3 regions of the Lentisalinibacter orientalis genome follow, and region 3 is predicted to be linked to each of the others. Evidence: riboswitches for the same ligand, from Rfam matches in the RefSeq annotation. Region 3 holds a riboswitch; each other region holds the start of a gene.
What was found. A riboswitch is a leader RNA that binds a small molecule or an ion and turns the genes downstream of it on or off. The one in region 3 is predicted to bind cyclic di-GMP.
Positions count from the first base shown of each region.

Region 1: another riboswitch for cyclic di-GMP. It lies ahead of ACJMK0_RS06655 (hypothetical protein); the one in region 3 lies ahead of ACJMK0_RS15125 (putative Ig domain-containing protein).
Region 2: another riboswitch for cyclic di-GMP. It lies ahead of ACJMK0_RS12580 (FAD-binding protein); the one in region 3 lies ahead of ACJMK0_RS15125 (putative Ig domain-containing protein).

Region 1 covers NZ_JAPDRJ010000001.1:1,505,745-1,508,005, forward strand. The annotation lists gene ACJMK0_RS06655 (hypothetical protein) at 1-950, opposite strand, end outside; cyclic di-GMP riboswitch class I at 1,045-1,129, opposite strand; gene ACJMK0_RS06660 (HzsA-related protein) at 1,815-2,261, shown strand, end outside.
Region 2 covers NZ_JAPDRJ010000003.1:226,249-228,509, reverse strand. The annotation lists gene ACJMK0_RS12590 (FFLEELY motif protein) at 1-56, opposite strand, end outside; gene ACJMK0_RS12585 (hypothetical protein) at 155-826, opposite strand; cyclic di-GMP riboswitch class I at 1,059-1,141, shown strand; gene ACJMK0_RS12580 (FAD-binding protein) at 1,275-2,261, shown strand, end outside.
Region 3 covers NZ_JAPDRJ010000004.1:255,230-257,490, forward strand. The annotation lists gene ACJMK0_RS15120 (hypothetical protein) at 1-385, shown strand, start outside; cyclic di-GMP riboswitch class I at 654-738, shown strand; gene ACJMK0_RS15125 (putative Ig domain-containing protein) at 893-2,261, shown strand, end outside.

The DNA.
Region 1 (2,261 bases), on a different contig from region 3:
CCCTGCCGCCAGTAGTTGTCCCAGCGGTCGTCGGGGGTGCGGAAGCCGAACGGGAAGTTGGCGTCGTTATTGAAGTACTTGGGATGCACCTGGCCCTCGGTGTACTCGATGCGGCCGGTGTCCGGGTTGAAGTTGTAGTAGGCATAAGCCTGCGCCAGCGGATCCATGCCCGCGTGGCACTCCACGCAGTTGTTCAGGAAGACGCGGCTGTCGCCGCCCGGGCTGCGCGAGACGTCCTGGCGGATGCGGTCCGGCGAGCGCGAGCCGTCCTTCACCTGCTCCAGGTCGTTGCACATGTGATTCATCAGCGTGAAACGGAACATCGCCCGGTTGGTGCCGGCGATGAAGAAGGCCTCGGCGGCGGCGCGGCTGGTGACCACGCCGGCGGTGGCGGAGGCCGGCAGGTCGGTCACCGCGGACTGGCTGGTCTGTACCAGCGCGGTCTTCAGGTCGATGCCCTGTTGCTCCATGGCCTCGTAATGAGCGTTGTCGGACATGGAGTAGGGGGGCAGCCCGAGACCGCTGTCGCCGACGTAGAGAATGTCAGCGGAGAGCACGGTATTGAACGGCACGTCGTCGCGGATCATGCCGATGACCGTGGCGGTGTAGTCGTTCAGCGGCGCGAAGACCGTCTGCTCCCGGTTGGTCCAGGGCGTCACGAAGTTCTTCAGCGTCACGTTATAGAAGGCGCTGTTCTCCATGGCCGTCTCCGCCGCCGCAATGGGGTTGCCGGCGAGAATGTCGGCTTCCATGCCGGCCAGCACCTGCTCGGTGGGCGGTACGCCGGCGAGACGGTCGTGCAGCCGCTTGGCCTGTTCCCGCGGACCCGCTTCGGCCGTGGCAGCCAGCGCGAGCACAAGGCAGGCGATGGCAAGGAGGGCGCGGCGCGGAAGCGCGTGCGCGAACTGCTTCTGTACGTTCATGGGTGCGTTCATGACGATCCTGCTCATACGTTTCCGTCTTCCCTTCCTGCCAGGGGGCGAAGACCGTCGGGAGCGGAGGACGTCCCTGCGGGATCATCCCTGCTGATCGTCAGCTGTCGCTCCTGGCAGCTTCGCCGTCCTGGACGTGAATCCGTAGACCGGTGGCTTTGCGTCCCCGCCTTTCGCCGGGTTTGCCCTTTTCAGAAGCCCTGCGTGCGCGTCGCGCTATTCGAAGCGTCCGATGCTCGCAGATCGCCGACAGGGCCACCGTGACTCCATTCACAAGTCCCGTGGTTTCCCGGGACTCCCGTCACGTGTGCTCCCCCGCGGCCGGCTACTGTTGCGAGCAAGGGGAGTGCAAGCCGCGTGCCAGATCACGACTTGGATGGCTGGAAAAGCCTTTCCGAATACAGAACAAGAGGTTGCGCGTGATCCGGGCAGTGGCGCCGGGTCGGCATATGTCAACCGCTTGTCGGCAGAAATCGACACTTTGCCGACGCCCGCAAGGCAACTCCCTGATTCGGTGGGCGTTTCGGCTTGTCGCCGAACTACGACAGCGCGCGTCCGTGTGACACGGCAGCCGTCACCTTGAGCCAGTCGATGCAAGGCCCCGGGCACGGTCTCGCTGTCGGCGAAATTCCACATTACGCGCGTCCCGGAGGCGTCCCTATACTCCGCCGCTCATCAACTACCAGGACGCGCGCGCAACGATCTCCATGGATTTGTGATCTTGTTAACAGAATGCAGTGAGGCCCCTGTCCACCATTGGTCACGGCCGGCCGCGAGCTTTCCAGTCGCGCGTCGGAAGACCGGCGGTGCAGGGCGCCTGCAGCATTCCCGCAGTGATCGCAGGAGTGCGTCGCGTGACGGCTGCAGGAAAGAGGATGTCCCATGAACAGCACGATGCAGACAGTTACCCGGAGGGCGCCGGCAAGGGCGGCTCTCGTTGCCGTCGCCTGCTCGGTGGTGGCCGCCGCGGGCTGCGGTGGCGGCGGCAGCGGCGAAGGCCGCATCGGCTTCGGCAGCGGGCAGGATCCCGACCCCGTCGTGCTCGACTTCCCCATCGCCTACGTGAAGCGGCCGGTCCCGGTCGACGACAACGGCGACCCGACCGACTTCGACGTGCGCGAGCCGGTGACCTTCGACATCGGCGCCGATCTCTACGTGCGCGACCGGGCCTCGCCCAGCACCGCCGACGTCAACGTCACCGGAGAGATCACCGAAGGCCTCGGTGACATCCGCGACCTGGAGGTATCGCGCGACGGCACGAAGGTGCTGTTTGCGATGCGGGCGCAGTTCATCGAAGGCGCCGACGAGGAGGACCAGCCGACCTGGAAC
Region 2 (2,261 bases), on a different contig from region 3:
CGGTTGCGCACCAGCAGTTCGTCCAGGCTCATCCGGCTGATTTCTTCTCCGCTCATGTCTCCGATATGGCGCCGCACGCGCCCGGCTCAACCCGCGCGCATTGTCCCGGTTTTACGGCGGCGTTGCCAATGCCGATGGCGGCGTGAGCTGCGCCTCAGAACGGCTTGGTCGCGCCCAGGAAGGCCACCGAGGCGATGCCGATCCAGTACACGTAGGCCATGCCGCGGCCGATGGCCAGCTCCGAGGACAGCCGCTGCTCCAGCGCCGGATTCGGGCCCTTCTCGGCGAGCTCGCGGAAGATCGGCACCCAGTGGCGCATGATGAAACGCAGGCCCAGGCCGATCACCAGCAGCAGGCTGTAGATGAGCACCTTGGTGGAGTACCAGTCGGCGCGGAAGGGCCAGTCCGTGAGATACGACCAGATCGCGGCAAGGAACAGCGCCGGGATCACGACGTAGCGGATGGCCTCGTCGATTTTTGTCAGCCGCAGACCGCGGTCGGTGTCCCGGTAGACGAACGCCGCCCAGGTGAGCGACAACCACGCGAAGGCGAGGATCCACACGACCCACAGCCAGCCGCCGCCGTAATCGTGCACACCCAGGTTGAACCCCATGTGCAGGCCGAGAGGCAGCAGCAGGATGATGCCCGTGCGGGCGAGGATATCGATCCGGTAGGCGGTCTCCATGTGCCGCCGGCGCTCGTCCAGTGAGAGTTTCGGATTCGCCACGTTGTAGGAGGTCTGGAAGACGCCCCACTCGCCGCCCAGCCAGTACACCATCGCAAGGATGTGAAGCCAGCGCAGGACGGACTCCGGATTGATGTACATCGCTCTCCCCGATTTTCTGTTCCGGACTCTCGACGGTATCCCACGGCATTTAAGCAGCAACGGGGAGGGCCCGGCATAGTGGCAAACCGAAGGCCGGCCGGCCGTTGCAGGGGGCCTGAGACGGTTGGTCGAGGCCAAAATTGCGCGGCGATTTGACATCATGCCGTGCCGGAACGTGTCGGGCTCTGCCCACGATTGACACTCTGTCGGCACCGTGCGACGCTCGGCCTTCGTTTGAAAAAGGCACACCGTCCGAAAGGGCGGGTCGCAAAGCCACCGGTCCCCGGCCACCGCCGGGACAGCGGAGCTGCCAGACGGAAGCGCGATGCGGCGTCCTGCCGCGCCACGCCCATCCGGGCCATCCTCCGCTCATTCCCGCACCGGGACCGGTGACCAGCCACGTGCCGCAATTCGTTGGCGGGACCCGTCCCGCGGAGGAACGAAACCGATGAGAGATGCAGTCAGCCACGACCGGGTCCGCGACTGGATCCACGGCGATATCCATGGCAATGGCCACGGCGACGTTCGACAAAGCACGCCACGGCGCCCCGGACGCCGCACGCCCGCGCTACCGGTGGCCAGGCCGGAGAGTCCGGAGGCACTGCGGGACCTGCTGCAGACGGGCTCGGGCATCCCGGCACCGCTCCGCCCGATGGGCGCCGGCAGCGCATCGACTCCCTGTTCGGCCGCAGAAGGGGGCACGGTGATCGATATGACGGCCCTCGATCGGGTCCTCGAGGTCGGCGACGAGCATGTCACCGTGCAAGCCGGGCTCAGGCTGCAGCGCCTCGCGGACGAGCTGGCGGGCTACGGGCTCGAACTCGCCGGCGGCCACGACCTGATGGGCCGAACGGTCGGCGGAGCGGTGGCGGGCGCCTGCATCGGTCCCGGCACCGGCGTGGGGACCCGCCTGTTCTCGAGTCAGGTCGTCAGCATGAAGGTGGTCACCCCCGAGGGCGGCGAACTCACCGTCGATGCGTCCCGTCCCCACCTGCTCGACATGTTCCGGCTGAGCTACGGCCTGCTCGGCGTCATCCACGAGGTGACGCTGCGGGTGCGGCCCATGAGCCCCTTCACCATCCGGCGGCGCCGCTGCAGCACCGCCGAGCTCGCCGCCGTCACCGACCGGCTGCTGGGCTCGAAGCTGGGCCTGCGCTTCTACCTCCTGCCGTTCCGCGATCAGGTATATCTCGAGCTCCGGCGCAACGGCGACGAAGATACCCACGTCAACCGCCTGCTGTGGAAGATCAAGGACTGGGGCGAGAGCACGATCCTGCCGGCGATGACCAGCTCCATGTCCTGGATCGTACCGATACCCGCGCTGCGCTACGGCATGATCGACCGTATCAACGGGGCGGGTCAGACGCTGTTCAGCGCCCCCGTCCACGCCGGCAGCGCGGCGGTGGAGCAGGGCGGGGACCGTGCGGGGTCCCGG
Region 3 (2,261 bases):
GCTGGAGCCCTGGAAAGACTACGACATCAGCGACTCCGTCTATCAGATCTCGGCGATCAAGGTGAAGCCGAACATGATGGATACCTACCTCGAAGGGATCCGGGACACCTGGGTGGCAGCCAACACTCTCGCCAAGGAACTCGGCCACATCGAGGACTATGCCATCTACGCGAGCCAGCTTGCCGAGAGCGGGGATTTCAATCTGCTGCTCGTGATCAAGTTCGCCGATACGGCGGCGCTCGCGCCTTCCAAGGAACGCTATGAGGCGTTCATGGCGAAGTGGAGCGAGGAGCAGGAGAAGCGCTCCGAGCAACTCGTACAGAATTATCCGGCGATGCGTGAGATCACCGGTGCCTACCTCATGCGCGAGATCACCATGAAGTAGGATCGCTGCGCGATTCCGCAAGGCAAAGGCCCCGCCAGCGTGCGGGGCCTTTCTTTTCTGGTTATGGCAAATTCCGACGTCCCGCCGCGTTGCGTAGCCCACGCGCACGACCGCACACGACATAACTCATCGCGGTCCGCCGCAGTGCTTTTCGGTATCTGCGTGTCGGCGATTTGAGACATGTTGCGCTCCACATAATCGGTGCTAGAGTCCGTCCTCAACAGACAGTCTCGAACACCGAGGTCTGCTGACGACAGAGAATCGAGTTAGTTGAAAATGGCAAACCGATCGAAAGGTCGGGACGCAAAGCCACCGGTCTACGGGCGAGAGCCTAAGACAGCGGGGTTGCCAACAGGAACAGGGCGCTCACCGGCCTCATGCCGGCGTCCCAACAACAAGAGCGTCCGTTCGCCGACCCCCGGCAGCGTTTCGATTCGACATTAGCCCGCAGCCTGAAGCTGCGTCTTCCGATCGGAGAGCCCGCCCGACACAGGCAGGAGTGCCGTTATGCGCCCATATTCCGCGCCAGCAATATTGAACAGGCTGCTGATTCTTCCCGTGATGTCGCTCGCGCTGAGCGGCTGTCTCATGGAAGAGGAAGTGGCGGAGCAGCCGATCGCGAACGACCCCGGCGGTGCCACCGGCGAGATCCTGCGTGATCACGAACTGTCGGGTAGCGTGGGTGACGGGCCCATCGTCGGTGCGACGGTGCGCATCGTTGCCGCCGACGGTACCGATCTCGGCAGCATGAACAGCGATGCCAGCGCGGGCTACAACATCACCGTGCGCACTAAGGGCAAACACTATCCGCTTTCCATCGACGCACGGGGCGGCACCGATCTGGTCACCGGCCTGGTGCCGGACTTCGTGCTGAAGAGCGTGGCGCTGGAGCCGGGCAAGAAGACCGTGTCGAACCTGAACCCGTTCAGCACGCTCGCGGCGGAACTCGCAGCCGAACTGCCGGGCGGTCTGACGAAAGAGAACCTCGCCATCGCGCTGAACCGCGTGACGACGAAGCTGAACAGCGGTCTCGTCACTCTGACCGGAGAACCGGTCATGACCCAGGCCATAGACGCCGCCACCATCGCGGAGATGGTGAAGGCTTCCGAGACGCTGGGCGAGACTATCCGACGCACCCGGGACTCGCTCATCGCCGTGGGCCGCCAGGTGGACGGCGACGCCGTCGTGGCCGCGATCGCCTCGGATCTCACGGACGGCAAGCTCGACGGCGCCGGCGGCGCGAAGGCGGATGCGCGCATCGCTGCCGTGGCGACGGTGGCCGCGACGCAGACGTTGCTGGAGGCGATCGCCAACCGCCTGCAGGTCAACGGCGTCGACGCCATGGGACCGATGGACGATTCCATCCGCCAGGTGATGCCCAATGCCGCGGGCGCCACCACGACGGAGGTGCCCGTGAGCGCCGCGGCGCTGGAGCAGGTCCGGATCGGCCTGGCGGCGGCCAAGGCCGTGATGCCCGCGCCGGAATTCGACGATCTCGAGGCGGTGCTCTCCGGCCTCGACCCCGGCATCTCGCCGAAACAGATCGAGGGCATCGTGCCCCGTGAGTCGGTGGAGTTGCTCGACAACACGATCATCGCCGTGGCCGACGGCAGCCAGGACGAGCTGGATACCGTGAACGGCACCACACGGAACGACGGCGACACGCCGTCGACGAACAGCCCGCCGACGATCAGTGGCGACCCGCCGACGGTCGTTACGGAAGGCGAGCGCTACAGTTTCGCGCCGACCGTGTCGGATCCGGACGGTGATGCCCTCATTTTCGAGATCGCCAACCGTCCCGCGTGGGCGAGTTTCGACGCCGGCACCGGCGAGCTATTCGGGACGCCCGGCGCCGGCGACGCGGGCTCTTATGCGG